DNA from 3 places in the Oerskovia sp. NPDC060338 genome. Region 1 is predicted to be linked to each of the others. Evidence: riboswitches for the same ligand, from Rfam matches in the RefSeq annotation. Region 1 holds a riboswitch; each other region holds the start of a gene.
The links. Region 1 has a riboswitch for thiamine pyrophosphate ahead of ACFWGN_RS00640 (thiamine ABC transporter substrate binding subunit). Riboswitches for the same ligand answer to the same signal wherever they lie in the genome.
Positions count from the first base shown of each region.

Region 1 (5,103 bases):
GAGAACAGGGAGGCCGCCGGGGTGTCGGGCGGCGACGAGGTGGACGTCGAGATCGAGGTCGACGACGCACCGCGCGAGGTCACGGTGCCCGACGACCTCGCGGCAGCGCTCACGGCCGAGGCGCGTGCGGCGTTCGACGAGTTGTCGTTCAGCCGTCGGCGCGCGCTGGTCGAGCCGATCGAGGCCGCGAAGACCCCCGAGACCCGGCAGCGGCGGATCGACAAGGCCGTCGCGGACCTGGCTCCCGGCGGGTAGGTCCCACGCCGGAGATCCTCGGCAGGACGACGGTCGGCCCCGGTCCCCGGGGGCAGCACGCCCTACTCCGAGCCCGCAGGCCCTCCCAGCAGCGCGAACGCGCTCTCCGCGGTGTCGACCAGCACCATCGGGTCCGCGAGCACGGCCGGGTCCGTGGCGGCGAGCTGCACGGTCACGACGTACGTGTCGCCCTCGGCGTCCTCCGCGAGCCACGAGCCCGCCAGGACGCCCGGCGCGCTGCCGCCCTTGAACGCGACGTAGGGCCAGGCCGTCGTGTCGACCTCGATGCCGGGGTTGACCGAGAGCACCTCACGGACCACGGGGTCCTGCTCGCCGCGGTCGTGCAACCAGACGTGCGCGGCGCACAGGTCCGACGACGTCGCGAACCAGTCGACGTCGTCCTGCCACACGGGCGTGGTCACTCCCGCGGGGTCGACGTCGAGGGGCCCGCCGGGCAGCGCGTCGAGCATCGCGCGCCGTTCCGCGGTGCCGGCCGCGGCCCACCCGGTGGCCTGCGACGGCGAGCCCCACGCGATCGCGAACGCGTCGCGGGTCGTCAGGAACGGGGTGTTCAGGGACGGGTCGGCGTGCCCCAGCTCGGCCTGCGCGCGTTCGACGGCGTCACGCCCCACGGCCTGGACCAGCAGGTCGGTCGCGGTGTTGTCGCTGATCGAGATCATGAGCCCGGCCGCCTCGCGCACCGTGACCACGGTGCCCGTGGGCGCGTCCTGGAGCTGGCCAGAGGGCAGCGACCGCACGTCGTCGGTCACGGTCAGCTCGTCGTCCCAGGTCAGCGTCCCGGCCTCGACGGCCTGCGACACCGCGCCCAGCACGTAGAGCTTGAAGATCGAGCCGAGCGGCAGCACCTCGTCCGGTTCCGTGCCGCCGGGGGCCTCCTCGACCGCCTGGCACGTCCCGTTGTCCAGGACCTGGGCCACGAGCAGCGAGCTCTGCGCGTCCACGGCGTCGAGGCGTTCGCCCAGCTCGTCCCAGCTCGCCGCGGGCTCGCGGTGCGGGTCGTCGCCCGGGCCGAAGAACAGGGTCTCGATGCGGCTGTCCGCATCGACCCCGATCTGCATCGTGAAGTACTGACCGCTCGCCCCGACGATCGTCAGCGCGGACTGCTTCTCGTCCGCGTCGACCACGTCGACCGAGACCGGCACCCACTCCCGGTCCGCGCGGAGCTGGTCAAGGACGGGCACGAGCTGCGCGGCGGGAACCTGGTCCAGGAACGACCGGGCGAACCGCCGGTCCAGCGTCGCGGCGTCGGGCGAAGCGTCCGCGTTGAGCACCTCGAGCACCCAGCCGGCCGCCTTGCCCACCGTGCCGCCGGGCAGCGCGACCGCGGTCGGGGCCGCGCTCGGCGTGGGCGGCACCTCGGAGCCGTTCCCGGACGACGAGCACCCGGTCAGTGCGAGCCCCACGACGAGGAGGCCTCCGACGAGGGGTGAGCGACGGCGTCGGGCAGCAGAGAGGGAGGGCATCGAGACACCCTACGGAACGACCCTCGCGCGGCGGGTGCGGACCCGCCGGTGCCGCCCGACCCCGGTCTCAGGACGCGCGGGCCGCGAGCCGCGTCACGACGCGCTTGGCCTCGCGCCCCGCGAAACGGCGGGCGAACACGCTCGCGGCCGCAGCGGCCGCGGCGAACGTGACAGCGCTGATGATGCCGACCTCGGGGTCGTCCAGGTCCTTGGGGGCGTCGTGCCCCGTCGCCTTGGCCCACGCGAAGCTCACGACCTTCTGCGCGACCCAGCCCGCGGCCAGCGTCAGGGCGACGGTCGCGACCTTCTCGGTGAGGGTCTGCTCGTTCTCGGCCATGTGGACCTCCTGGTGAGGGTGCGGCGGGCGGGGCGCGCCGCGCGTCGTGCACGTGCCCGACGGCGGAGCTCAGGTCCCACCGTAGCCGTCGCCCCGGGCGGGGCGCGCCTCGGGCGAGACCACACGCCGGACCCCTGCCCGCGCCGTCGGGCCGCGGTGTAAAGTCGCAGGTGAACGACAGGGGAGCGCCGACCGCCCGGAGACAACGGGCAACAGGCGCTGAGAGTGCGGACCACCGCAGACCCTCGAACCTGATCCGGTTAGCACCGGTGGAGGAAGTCGGGCTTCTCCAGCCTCGCTCACGGACCTTCCGTGCGCGAGGTCCCCCTCCTGTGACGTCCAAGGAGGACACGTGAACACCATCAGTACCCGCCGCGGCCCCGCTCACAAGATCGGCCTCGGTCTCGTCGGCGGGCTCAGCGCGCTGGCTCTCACGGCCTGTGCCGGGTCGACCGACACAGGCGCGGGCGACACCTCGAGCGCGGAGGCGAGCACCGTCACGCTCGTCACGCACGACTCCTTCAACGTGAGCGAGGACGTCCTCGCCGCGTTCGAGAAGGAGTCCGGGCTGACCGTCAAGCAGGTCGCTCCCGGCGACGGCGGAGCGCTCGTCAACCAGCTGATCCTGACCAAGGACGCGCCGCTCGGCGACGTCGTGTTCGGCATCGACAACTCGTTCGCGACCCGCGCGATCGACGAGGGCGTGCTCGAGCCCTACACGCCCGCGGGCCTCGCCGACTCGGCGGCCCAGTACGCCGTCGGGGACGGCGAGCTCACCCCCGTGGACCTCGGCGACGTCTGCGTCAACGTCGACCACGCCTGGTTCACGGCAGCGGGCATCCCCGAGCCCGTGACCCTCGACGACCTGACCGAGCCCGAGTACAAGGACCTGCTCGTCGTGACCAACCCCGCGACGTCGTCGCCCGGGCTGTCGTTCCTGCTCGCGACCGTCGGCGCCTACGGCGAGGACGGCTGGGAGGGCTACTGGAGCAAGCTCGAGGACAACGGCGTCAAGGTCGCTGACGGATGGTCCGACGCCTACTACGTCGACTTCTCCGGCTCCGAGGGCAAGGGCCCGCGCCCCCTCGTGCTGTCCTACTCGACGTCGCCCGCGTTCACGGTCACCGAGGACGGCACCGAGACCACGACGGGTGCGCTGCTCGACACCTGCTTCCGCCAGGTCGAGTACACGGGCGTGCTGGCCGGGGCCAAGAACCCCGAGGGCGCCAAGAAGCTCGTCGACTTCCTCGTGAGCGACGCGTTCCAGGCCGACATCGCCGACAACATGTACATGTACCCGGCGGACGCGGACACCGAGCTGCCCGAGGGCTGGGCCGAGTTCGCGCCCCTGTCCCCGTCGCCCTTCGAGGTCGCGCCGGCCGACATCACCGCCCACCGCGACGAGTGGATCAAGGCGTGGACGTCGACGGTGATCGGCTGAGCACGTTGCCCGTGAGCCGCGGCGTGCCCGCGGCGGTGCAGCGCGGCGGGCGGGTCCTCCTGTGGGGGCTCGCCGCCGGGCTGCCGCTGCTGTTCCTCGGGGTGTTCTTCGCGTGGCCCGTCGTGACGCTGATCGCGCGCGGGTTCGTCAGCAACGGCTCCCTCGACCTCTCCGGCTTCGCCGAGGTGTTCTCCGAGCCGCGGACCTGGCGGATCATCGGGCTGACGCTGTGGCAGGGCGTGCTCGGGACCGTGATCTCGGTGCTGCTCGGCGTGCCCGGCGCGTACGTGCTGTACCGGTGCCGGTTCCGGGGGCGCACGTTCCTGCGCGCGTTCGTGACCGTGCCGTTCGTGCTGCCGACCGTCGTGGTCGGGGTGGCCTTCCGCTCCCTGCTGGTCGAGGGCGGGCTGCTCGGGTTCCTGCGGCTCGAGGGGACGTTCGGGGCGATCGTCCTGGCCCTCGTGTTCTTCAACTACTCGGTCGTGGTGCGGACCGTCGGCGGGCTCTGGGAGCACCTCGACCCGCGCGCCGAGGAAGCGGCTCGCGCCCTGGGCGCCTCGCCCTGGCGTGCGTTCCGGTCCGTGACGCTGCCGTCGCTGGCCCCGGCCATCGCGTCGGCCGCGTCGATCGTGTTCCTGTTCTGCGCCACGGCGTTCGGGGTCGTGCTCGTCCTGGGCGGGGTCCAGTACGGGACCATCGAGACCGAGATCTGGATCCAGACCACGCAGTTCCTCGACCTGCGCGCGGCCGCGGTGCTCTCGGTCGTGCAGCTCGTCGTGGTCGTGGTCGCGCTGAGCGTCGCCAACCGGACCCGCACCCGCCGCGAGCGCGCGCTCCACCTGTCCGCGGCGACGTCCGCCGCCCGGCCGCTGCGCCTGCGGGCCGACGCGGCCCCGCTCGCGGTGACCGCCGTCGTCGTGCTGGGCCTGATCGCCCTGCCGCTCGTCAACCTCCTCGTGCGCTCGTTCCAGACCCCCGACGGCTGGAGCCTCGCGAACTACGCGAACCTCGGCACGACCGGCGGCCGCAACGCCCTGAGCGTGACCGTGTGGGAGGCCACGGCCAACTCGCTCCGGACCGCCGCGATCGCGACCCTGCTCGCGGTCGTGATCGGCGGGCTCGTCGCGCTCGTCGTCTCGCGGCGTCCGCGGTCGCGCACGGGGCGGCGGGCGATCAGCGCGCTCGACTCGGTCTTCATGCTCCCGCTCGGCGTCTCGGCGGTGACGGTCGGGTTCGGGTTCCTCATCACGCTCGACAAGCCGCTCGGCATCGACGTGGACCTGCGGACCTCGGGGCTGCTCGTGCCCATCGCGCAGGCGGTCGTCGCGATCCCGCTCGTGGTCAGGACCGTGCTGCCCGTGCTGCGCGCGATCGACCCGCGCCTGCGCGAGGCCGCCGCGACGCTCGGGGCGTCGCCCGCCCGCGTGTTCGCCGCGGTCGACGGGCCCATCGCGGCCCGGTCGCTGGGCCTCGCGATCGGGTTCGCGTTCGCGGTGTCGCTCGGCGAGTTCGGGGCGACGTCGTTCCTGGCCCGGCCCGACGCGGCCACGCTCCCCGTGGTCATCTTCCGGCTCATCGGGCGGCCC
Region 1 is NZ_JBHXCQ010000001.1:136,652-141,754, reverse strand. Features, by position in the region: gene ACFWGN_RS00655 (YdeI/OmpD-associated family protein) at 1-255, shown strand, start outside; gene ACFWGN_RS00650 (serine hydrolase) at 318-1,739, opposite strand; gene ACFWGN_RS00645 (DUF4235 domain-containing protein) at 1,807-2,076, opposite strand; TPP riboswitch at 2,246-2,371, shown strand; gene ACFWGN_RS00640 (thiamine ABC transporter substrate binding subunit) at 2,429-3,517, shown strand; gene ACFWGN_RS00635 (ABC transporter permease) at 3,529-5,103, shown strand, end outside.

Region 2 (5,103 bases), on a different contig from region 1:
GGACGTCGCGATCCCCGTGCCGGAGTCGGTCGACCTGCGGCTCGCGGCGGCCGTGGCCCTCCAGGGGCTCACGGCGCACTACCTCGTGACCTCGACCTACCCGGTCCAGCCCGGGGACGACGTCCTGCTGCACGCGGGGGCCGGCGGCGTCGGGCTGCTCGCGACCCAGCTCGCGGTGCGCCGCGGCGCGCGCGTCATCACGACCGTCTCGACCGAGGCCAAGGCCGAGCTGTCGCGCGCGGCCGGGGCGGCCGACGTCCTGAACTACGCCGAGCTCGACGACCTCACGACCGAGCTGCCCGCGATCGTGCGCGACCTCACGGGCGGCCGGGGTGTCGCGGTCGCCTACGACTCGGTCGGCAAGGACACGTTCGAGGCGTCGCTCGCGTCGCTGCGCCGCCGCGGCATGCTCGTGCTGTTCGGCGGGTCCTCGGGCCAGGTACCTCCGTTCGACCTGCAGCGCCTCAACAAGGGCGGGTCGCTGTTCGCGACCCGCCCCAAGCTCGACGACTACACCGCGACGCGCGCCGAGCTCATCGAGCGCGCCGACGAGATCTTCGCGCTCGTCGCCTCGGGGGACCTGGACGTGCGCGTGGGCGCGACGTTCCCGCTCGCCCGCGCGGCCGACGCGCACCGCGCGCTCGAGGGCCGCGCGACGACGGGCAAGGTCCTGCTCGTCCCGAGCGCCGCCTCGTGAGCTGGGACTGGGTGCCGCCGCGCCCCGGCGAGGACGAACCCACCCGGCGGACGGACCGCCGCCTGCGCCTGGCGCTGACCGTCCTCATGGTCGTCTTCACGGGCGTGCTCGCGGTCTACTACCTGACGGTCGGGCTCGACCAGATGCGCACGCAGTGCGTCACGGAGCGCCCCGAGGGCGTGTCGTCGAACGAGGTCAGCACGTCGTGGCGCTGGTGGCCGCCCGGGTACGACTGCTCGTACCCGGACGGCGGGACGACGAGCGCGTGAGGACGGCCGCTCGCGCCGAGAAGTGAGCAGATGCCCCCGTTCCCCCCGGATCAGGGGCATCTGCTCACTTCTCGGCGCCCCCGACCGGCGCCTCGGGCCAGGTCGGCCGCTCGATCCCCTGCTCGAAGAACAGGTACTCGTGCATCGAGGACAGCTCGAACGCGCGCAGCATGCGTTCGCGCTCGGCGGGCGAGGCCCAGCGCGCGGCCTCGTCGGCGAAAGAGCACGCGGTGCGCGTCGCCTCCTGGAAGGCCGGGTCGCCGTAGAGCGAGATCCACCGCGCGTACGGATGCCCGTCGAGGTCCCCCGCCCGGCGCACCAGGACGTCGCCGATGTACGAGTACAGCCAGTAGCACGGCAGCAGCGCCGCGACGGTCTCCGCGTACGACCCGTTCGACGCCGCGTGCAGGTGGTTGGTGTAGGCGGCGGTCACGGGAGAGGGGTCGACGCTCTCGACCGCCCCCCGGTCCATCCCGGCGTGCTCGCCCAACCAGTCACGGTGCAGCGCCTGCTCGACCTCGAGCGACTCGACGGCCGCGCCCGCGAAGAACTGCCGGGCCTCGGGCGTCGGCGCGAGCTGGCTCGCCCGCGACAGCACGCGCGAGTACTCGGCGAGGTACGCGGCGTCCTGCGCGAGGTAGAACCCGAAGTCCTCGACGGCGAGGCTCCCGTCCGCGAGCGCCCGCACGAACCCCATGCTCTCGACGGCCTCGCGCCAGCCCGCGATCCGCTCCCAGGCCTCCTCGGAGAACGCCCGCAGGCCCAGCGTGGGCAGGTGCGCCAGGTGGTCGACGGGTCCGCGGCCCGTGCCCACCGTCAACGCTCCCCCGGCCCGCAGCGCGCCGGTCAACCAGGTCTTCGCATCGCGCACGGCGCCCGCCCAGTCGTCGCGCCGGGGTCGGAGCGCCGCAACCGCAGCCGACAGCGAGCACCCCGTCCCGTGGGTGTGCACGGTGTCGACGCGGGGCGCGGAGAAGGTCGTGACGTCGTCGGGCCCCACGAGCGCGTCGGGCGACTCCTCCCCCGTGAGGTGACCACCCTTCAGGAGCACGACGGCGCCGCTCGCCACGTGCAGGCGCCTCGCCTGGGCGAGGGCGTCCGGCCAGGTGGTCGCGGCCGGCTCGCCCAGGAGGACGGCCAGCTCGGGGAGGTTGGGGGTCACGAGGTCGGCGAGCGCGACCAGGTCGCGCACCGCCTGCTCGGCCCCCTCGTCGAGGAGGCGGTGGCCGCTCGTGGCGACCATGACGGGATCGAGCACGACGAACGGCGGACGCACCCGGCCGAGCCACGTCGCGATGGCACGCGCATTGGCCTCGTCGGCGACCATGCCGATCTTCACGGCATCGATCACCACGTCGTCCGAGACCGCGTCGAGCTGCTCGGTCAGGAAGTCCGCGCCCGGGACGTGGACCGTGCGGACGCCGTGCGTGTTCTGCGCGACCAGGGCGGTCGTGACCGCCATGCCGTACGCGCCGTGCGCCGCGAACGCCTTGAGGTCGGCCTGGATCCCGGCGCCTCCCGTCGGGTCGGTGCCCGCGATGGACAGGACGCGGGGGCGGGAGGCCTCGGCCCCGGGCGACCCGACGCGTTCTCGTGCGGTGCTGGACGCGGGTTCGGGTCGGGGCAGGACAGGTGTGGTGGCAGCAAGCGACATTGCCGACATCCCTTCGCTAGTGCTAGCTAGATCAGGTTCGACGGGTGTGTTCTCAGCCCGGCTCGTGGGAGCGGGCACCCCGTGTCTTCGGGGGAAGGATAGCGGGCACCCGGACCGGACGGTCGGCGGAGACCACCAGGTGTCGCCCGGGGGCGGATCAGCGGGGGGCGCCTACGAGACCCCGGCCGGCACGGTCATCACGTCGATGCTCGACAGCGGGACGTACCGGTCCAGGCACGTCACGACCCGCTCGACGTCCTCGCGGACGGCGCCGGGGACGAAAGCGACCGTCGTCGGGAGCGGCGGCAGAGGGAGCGGTGTCACGGCGTACTCGACCGCAGGGTCCTCGATGCAGACGTCGATCCCGTCGGGCCACGCGTCGACCCCGACGATCCACGGCCCCTGCGGCGGGATCGCGACCGGCCCGGTCGCGCCCAGCGCGGCGGCCAGCGCCAGGGAGCCGCACGACGCCGCCACGGCTCCGGCGAGCAGGACGGTGCGGCGGGGCATGGCGGTCACCTCGGTGGTCGTCGTCGACGTCGGTGCGACCACCGTAGCGGACCCGCTCGGAGGAGACCCGGCGGTCGGCCGGCCCCCTATGCTCGCCCCATGGTTCTCAGCGTTCCCGTCCACCCGCGTCCGTCGCGCGGCTCGGCCTCGCGATGACCGACGACCTGCTCGCCCGGCTCCTCGACCCGGATCCCGCGGTCGACGAGGACGCTGTCGACGCCGCCGCCGAACGCGCCCTGGCCGGCGACCGGGAGGCCGCCGACGCCCTGCGCGACGTCGTGCTGCGCTTCGAGCGGTTCCCGATCAGCACGTTCGAGCGGACTCTCAACCGTCTCTACGCCTTCGCCGACGCGTCGCTCGAGCCGGCGATGCTGCGCGCCCTCGAGAACGGGGCGTCGGCACCCTGGTACCTCACGGCAGCCTGCGGACGCGCGGGCTTCCGGGGAGCCGTGCCCTACGCCCTCGCCCTGCTCGACTCACCAGTCACCTACGAGCGGACGGTCGGCTGCGAGGTGCTCGACGTCCTGGGGGCGCACGAGGCCGTGCCGACCCTCGTCGACGTGCTCGGCGACACGGACCACCGCGTCCGGGAGAGCGCGGCCGCTGCCCTTGCCGACCTCGGCGGGTCCGGGGCCGCGCTCGGGCTGCGCCGCGAGCTCGTCGAGCCTCGGTTCGGGCTCCTGGGCTACGTGTCGAACGCCCTGGGCGCGATCGAGCCCGACCAGACGACCTGGCTCCTCGACCAGGCCGCCAGTCCGGACACCAGAACCCGGTACTGGGCGGTCCGTGCCCTCGGGCGCACCGGGAGCGACCTGGTCCACGAGCCGCTGCTCGTCGTCGCAGCAGACCCTGCGGAGGAGACCGCGGCCATCGCGAACGGAAGCACGGTCGCGAGCGCAGCACGCAGTGCCCTGAAGACCTGGCAACGCGTGCGCCGCGTCCGTGCGGCAGACACCACGAGCACACGCCCCCTGTCCTGACCGCGGAGCCTCGCGCCCGCCCCGACGACAGGTCGGAGCAGGACCGCGACGAACGTCATGCTGGAGCGCACCACGAGGCGCTCTACGTCGTGCCGAGGCCGCCCGGCCAGGTGCAGCAGCGACTCGCGGTCAGCGCCTGCGCCGGGTGGCGGAGGCGAGCCTGCGGTTGAGCCGGGGCGCGGCACGGCGGATGCTGGGGGCGACCGTCCGGTCCAGCCACGAGGAGGTCGGCCATGCACCCGACGCAGGACGTCACGTCCCACCGCACCGCGCTCACGTCACCACGAGGCCGACGCATCGCCCTCGCCGCAGGACTGGTCCTCGCCGCGCTGGCGCTCGCGGCCTGCGCCCCTGGGCCCAACCCCGACGTCGGCACCCCCACCGCGGACGGCAGTCCCGCGGGGTTCTGGCTCGGTCTGTGGCAGGGCATCATCGTGCCCGTGACGTTCGTGATCTCCTTGTTCACCGACACGGTGAACATCTACGAGGTCCACAACAACGGGAACTGGTACGACTTCGGGTTCGTGCTCGGCCTGGGGCTGTTCGTGGGCGGGCCGTTCGGGGCCTCCCGCGGACGCCGTCACTCCTGACGGGCTGACCGCGTGCGCCGTCGGGCGAACCTCTCGGTCCTGCCGGATCTCGGTCCTGCTGGGTCTCAGTCCTGCCGGATCGCCTCGCCGGCGATCTCGATCTCGACCTTCTTGCCCACCAGCAGCCCGCCGGTCTCCAGCACGACGTTCCAGACGAGGCCGTAGGCCTCGCGGTCGAACGTGCCCGAGGCGCTGAACCCGAAGATGTCGCGACCGTACGGGTCGCGCCGCGCCCCGCCGAACTGCATGGTCAGGTCGATCGGGAGGGTGACGTCCCGGATCGTGAGCAGACCGCTCACGACGAAGTGCCCCGCGCCCGCTCCCTGGATCCTGGCCGCAGGGACCTCGGAGCGCTCGGGCGAACGGTTGCGCAGGCGCGCCCAGCTGAGCATGGCGTCGTCCT
Region 2 is NZ_JBHXCQ010000006.1:15,751-20,853, forward strand. Features, by position in the region: gene ACFWGN_RS08810 (quinone oxidoreductase family protein) at 1-697, shown strand, start outside; gene ACFWGN_RS08815 (hypothetical protein) at 694-966, shown strand; gene thiD (bifunctional hydroxymethylpyrimidine kinase/phosphomethylpyrimidine kinase) at 1,031-2,620, opposite strand; TPP riboswitch at 2,612-2,712, opposite strand; gene ACFWGN_RS08825 (hypothetical protein) at 2,792-3,130, opposite strand; gene ACFWGN_RS08830 (HEAT repeat domain-containing protein) at 3,283-4,110, shown strand; gene ACFWGN_RS08835 (hypothetical protein) at 4,344-4,700, shown strand; gene ACFWGN_RS08840 (YceI family protein) at 4,766-5,103, opposite strand, start outside.
Region 2: another riboswitch for thiamine pyrophosphate. It lies ahead of thiD (bifunctional hydroxymethylpyrimidine kinase/phosphomethylpyrimidine kinase); the one in region 1 lies ahead of ACFWGN_RS00640 (thiamine ABC transporter substrate binding subunit).

Region 3 (5,103 bases), on a different contig from region 1:
TCGTGATCGAGCCCAGCAGGCGGGACAAGAGCTCCGGCCGGGCACGGACCTGAGCAGGTCCCGCCCAGGTCTGCGAACCTGGCCACGCTCCCACGGAACGGGCATACTGGACGATCAGCCCACGTTCCACTGACGGAAGGTCCCTCGTGCCGCTGGATTCCCCCGTGCCCGACCACCTTCCGCAGACCCGGGCCGAGCGTCGTCGCGCCGAGCAGATCGCGTCGCCGCCGTCCGGCGCCGCCCGGCGCCGACGCCGGGCCGAGGCCGTCCGCCACGCCCGTGCGGGGGGCGAGGGGCGTCGCGCGACCGCGCTGCCCCAGGTCATGGTGGTCACGCTCGGCCTCGTGGGCGGCCTGCTCGCGGTCCCGGCCGTCCAGGAGGTCGGCGGCCAGGGACCGGGGCTCGAGCCGATCGGCGCGCGCTGGGACGCCGCGCTCGGCCGCGACGTCGACCGCGCGAGCCGGAGCGACGCCTCGCGCGGGCCGGTCCTCGCCGAGGGCGGTACGGCACGGCAGCCGACCTCGCCGCAGACCGCGCCGGACGCACAGGTGACCACCCCGGTCCCCGACGCGCCCGCGGCGGCGTCCCCGGAGCCGACTCCAGAGCCCGCGCCCGAGGCGACCGCCCCCGCAGGCCCGCCGCAGCTCGGCGCGACCGGACCCGAGGTCCAGGCGATCCAGGAGCGGCTTCAGGTGCACGGGGCCACGGTCCTGGCCGACGGCGAGTTCGGTGCGGGGACCGACCGCGCCCTGCGCACGTTCCAGGCGGCGCAGGGCCTCGAGCCCGACGGCGTGGCGGGCGCCGTGACCCAGGCCGCGCTGCTCGCGGACCCCGCCCCCTCGACGGGCGGAACCGGTTCGACCGGGGGAGCCCCGTCGTCGGGCACGGGAGACATGGCCGCCGTGCTGGACCTCGTCAACACGCACCGTGCGGCCGCGAGCTGCCCGGCCCTGCGCGCCGACGACCAGCTCGCCCGCGCCGCGACCCTGCACGCGCAGGACATGGTCGACCAGGGGTACTTCAGCCACACGAGCCTCGACGGGCGGACCTTCGGCGACCGCGTGACCGCCCAGGGGTACGCACAGCCCGGCGGCGAGAACATCGCGGCCGGTCAGCAGACCGCCCAGGCCGTGGTCGACGCGTGGATGGCGTCCGAGGGGCACCGCGCGAACATCCTCAACTGCGACTTCACGGCGATGGGACTGGGGCGCGCGGGAAACACCTGGGTGCAGGTCTTCGGGTACTGAGGACGCCCGGAAGGGTCCGAGGTGTCCGCTTGCCGGGCGAGCCGGTGCACGCCGCGACATACTCAGGTGTGAACCCGTCCCCCGAAGCAACGCCCGAGCCCGCCGCCCAGCAACGTCTCGACCACGCCCCGCTCCGCTCGGCGGTCATCGTCAACCCGAACCGGGTCGATGGGCTCGACGAGCTCCGTCGGACCATCGAGTCCCAGCTCGCCGACGCGGGCTGGCCCGCCCCCGCCTGGCTCGAGACGACCGCCGAGGATCCCGGCACCGGCCAGGCCCGGCAGGCCGTCGACGACGGCGCCGAGGTCGTGTTCGTCAGCGGCGGTGACGGCACCGTGCGAGCCTGCATCGAGGGGCTCGTCGGGACCGACGCGGCGCTCGCGGTCCTGCCCGGCGGCACGGGCAACCTCCTCGCGACCAACCTCGGCATCCCGCCGAGCCCGGAGGACGGCATCCGCCTCGCGCTCGACCGCGGGCGCCGCGCCGTGGACGTCGGCGAGGTCGACGGTCAGGCGTTCGCCGTCATGGCGGGCATGGGGCTCGACGCCGCGATGATGGAGGACGCACCGACAGCGCTCAAGGCCAAGGCGGGTGCTCTCGCCTACGTCGTCTCGGCGTTCAAGCACCTCGCCGACGACGAGATGAAGGTCGAGGTGCGCGTGGACGACCGGCCGGTGCTGCGCCGTCGGGCGCGCAGCGTGCTCGTGGGGAACGTCGGCAAGCTCCAGGCGGGCGTCAACCTGCTGCCCGACGCCGTGCCCGACAACGGGCAGATGGACGTCGCGATCCTCGCGCCCCGCAACCTGGGCCACTGGGTCCAGCTCCTCGTCGGGGTGCTGCGTGGACGCAGGCGCGTCCCCAACATGGAGGTGCTGCGCGGGTCACGGATCTCGGTGATCTCCGACCGGCCGCAGCCACGCCAGCTCGACGGCGACGTGATCGAGCCGTCGAGGAAGCTCGAGGTCAGCGTGCGCGCCGGGGCGCTGTGGGTGTGCGTGTACCAGCCCGACACGTCCGACGACATCGCGGAGGGCGCGCCCACGGGCGGGTGATCCAGGCCAGTCGCTGAGTGCGGAGCTCTTGTGCGACACGCCCGGCGTTTCTCGCAAGAACTCCGCACTCACGGGGAGAGGGGCGGTCGTGGGACGCGCGCGCCGGCGCCCAGCGCCGTGCGCTACGGTGGCCGCGCACCACCCAGCACACCGCACCACCGCACCACCAGCACGACCCACAACTCCACACACCCACGGGAGCTCGCAGCAGCGAGCTGAGAGGGCGGCTCAGCGCCGCCGACCGTTCGAACCTGTTCGGATCATGCCGACGTAGGGAGAGAGCAATGAGCTCTGAGACCGCTGTGCCCGCGCACACCATCACGACCGGACCCATCGCGGGGTCCGCCAAGGTCCACCACCCCGTCCCGGGCGCCGCGCACCTGCGCGTCCCCGAGCGCCGCGTGCACCTGAGCAACGGCGAGCACCTGGACCTGTACGACACCTCGGGCCCGTACACCGCGTCGGACGACCCCGCGGCGTTCGACCTCGCGGGGGGCCTGCCCGCCCTGCGTGCGTCCTGGCTCCGGCCCAACGCCGCCACCACCGAGCGCGGCACGGGTGGCGCCCGGACGCAGCTCGCCTGGGCGCGGGCCGGGGTCGTGACCGACGAGATGCGCTTCGTCGCGGCCCGCGAGGGCGTCGACGTCGAGCTCGTGCGCGACGAGGTCGCGCGGGGCAGGGCCGTGATCCCGGCCAACCGCCGCCACCCCGAGATCGAGCCCATGATCATCGGCAAGGCGTTCGGCGTGAAGATCAACGCGAACATCGGCAACTCGGCCGTGACGTCCTCGATCGAGGAGGAGGTCGAGAAGATGGTGTGGGCCGCCCGCTGGGGCGCGGACACCCTCATGGATCTCTCGACGGGCAAGGACATCCACGAGACCCGCGAGTGGGTGCTGCGCAACTCCCCGATCCCCGTGGGGACCGTGCCGCTCTACCAGGCGCTCGAGAAGGTCAAGGGCGATCCCTCACAGCTCACGTGGGAGATCTACCGCGACACCGTGATCGAGCAGGCCGAGCAGGGCGTCGACTACATGACCGTGCACGCGGGCGTCCTCCTGCGCTACGTCCCGCTGACCGCTCGCCGCGTCACGGGCATCGTGTCCCGCGGCGGCTCGATCATGGCTGCCTGGTGCCTCGCGCACCACCAGGAGTCGTTCCTGTACACGCACTTCGCGGAGCTGTGCGAGATCCTGCGCGACTACGACGTGACGTTCTCGCTGGGCGACGGCCTGCGCCCGGGCTCGATCGCGGACGCCAACGACGCGGCCCAGTTCGCCGAGCTGCGCACGCTGGGCGAGCTGACCAAGGTCGCGAAGTCCTACGGCGTGCAGGTCATGATCGAGGGCCCGGGGCACGTCCCCATGCACAAGATCGTCGAGAACGTGCGCCTCGAGGAGGAGCTGTGCGAGGAGGCGCCGTTCTACACGCTCGGCCCGCTCGCGACCGACATCGCGCCCGCGTACGACCACATCACGTCCGCGATCGGGGCCGCGATCATCGCGCAGGCCGGGACCGCGATGCTCTGCTACGTCACGCCCAAGGAGCACCTGGGGCTGCCCGACCGCGACGACGTCAAGACGGGGGTCATCACGTACAGGATCGCGGCGCACTCGGCCGACCTCGCAAAGGGCCACCCGCGCGCGCAGCTCCGGGACGACGCGCTGTCCCGTGCCCGGTTCGAGTTCCGCTGGCACGACCAGTTCGCGCTCTCGCTCGACCCGGACACGGCCCGCGCGTTCCACGACGAGACCCTGCCGGCCGAGCCCGCCAAGACCGCGCACTTCTGCTCGATGTGCGGGCCCAAGTTCTGCTCGATGCGGATCTCGGCGGACGTGCGCGAGTACGCCGAGGAGAACGGGCTGACGTCGGTCGAGGCGATCGAGGCCGGCATGGCGGAGAAGTCGAGCGAGTTCGCGGACGCGGGCGGCCGGGTGTACCTCCCCGTGACTCCCGCCCAGCCCGTGGCGCCGAGCGAGCCCGTGGCGCCGAGGTAGAACGTCCTGCGCGAGATAGGACGCAGCGCGCACTACCTCGCGCAGGACGTCCTACCTGGGCCGGGTCACCGTGCCGACGGCGCCGCGATCCCGTGCTCGTACGCCCACACCACGAGCTGGACACGGTCGCGCATGCCCGTCTTGGTCATGATCCGGCTCAGGTGCGACTTCACGGTGCTCGCCTCGAGGAACAGCGTCGCGGCGATCTCGGCGTTCGACTGCCCGCGGCACAGCAGCGCCAGGATGTCGTGCTCGCGCGCGGTGAGCAGTCCCGAGGCGGTCTCGTCCGGCGCGGCGGGGGACCGTCGTCGGGCGAACTCGTCGATCACGCGGCGCGTGAGCGTCTGGTCGACGAGACCCTCGCCCGACGCCACGCGCCGCACCGCGTCGACCAGCACGTCGGGCTCGGCGTCCTTGAGCAGGAACCCGCTCGCCCCGGCCTCCAGGGCACCGAACACGTAGTCGTCCAGGTCGAACGTGCTCACCACGAGCACCGGCACGGGGTCGACGACGCCCGGTCCCGCGAGCGCGCGCGTCGCCGTGATGCCGTCCCCGCCGGGCATGCGGACGTCCATGCACACGACGTCGGGGCGCTCCCGGCGCGCGACGCGCACGGCGTCCGTGCCGTTCGCCGCCTCGCCCACGACCTCGAAGCCCTCGCTCTCGAGGATCACGGTGAAGCCTGCGCGGACGACGGCCTGGTCGTCGACCAGCACCACTCTGGTCATGGGGCCTCCTGCCCGACGGCGGGGCCCGGCTCGTCCGCGGACGTCGCCGAGCGCACGGGGATGGTGGGGGACACGGCGT
Region 3 is NZ_JBHXCQ010000012.1:29,504-34,606, forward strand. Features, by position in the region: gene ACFWGN_RS15295 (CAP domain-containing protein) at 165-1,247, shown strand; gene ACFWGN_RS15300 (diacylglycerol/lipid kinase family protein) at 1,316-2,299, shown strand; TPP riboswitch at 2,484-2,593, shown strand; gene thiC (phosphomethylpyrimidine synthase ThiC) at 2,584-4,296, shown strand; gene ACFWGN_RS15310 (response regulator transcription factor) at 4,362-5,024, opposite strand; gene ACFWGN_RS15315 (sensor histidine kinase) at 5,021-5,103, opposite strand, start outside.
Region 3: another riboswitch for thiamine pyrophosphate. It lies ahead of thiC (phosphomethylpyrimidine synthase ThiC); the one in region 1 lies ahead of ACFWGN_RS00640 (thiamine ABC transporter substrate binding subunit).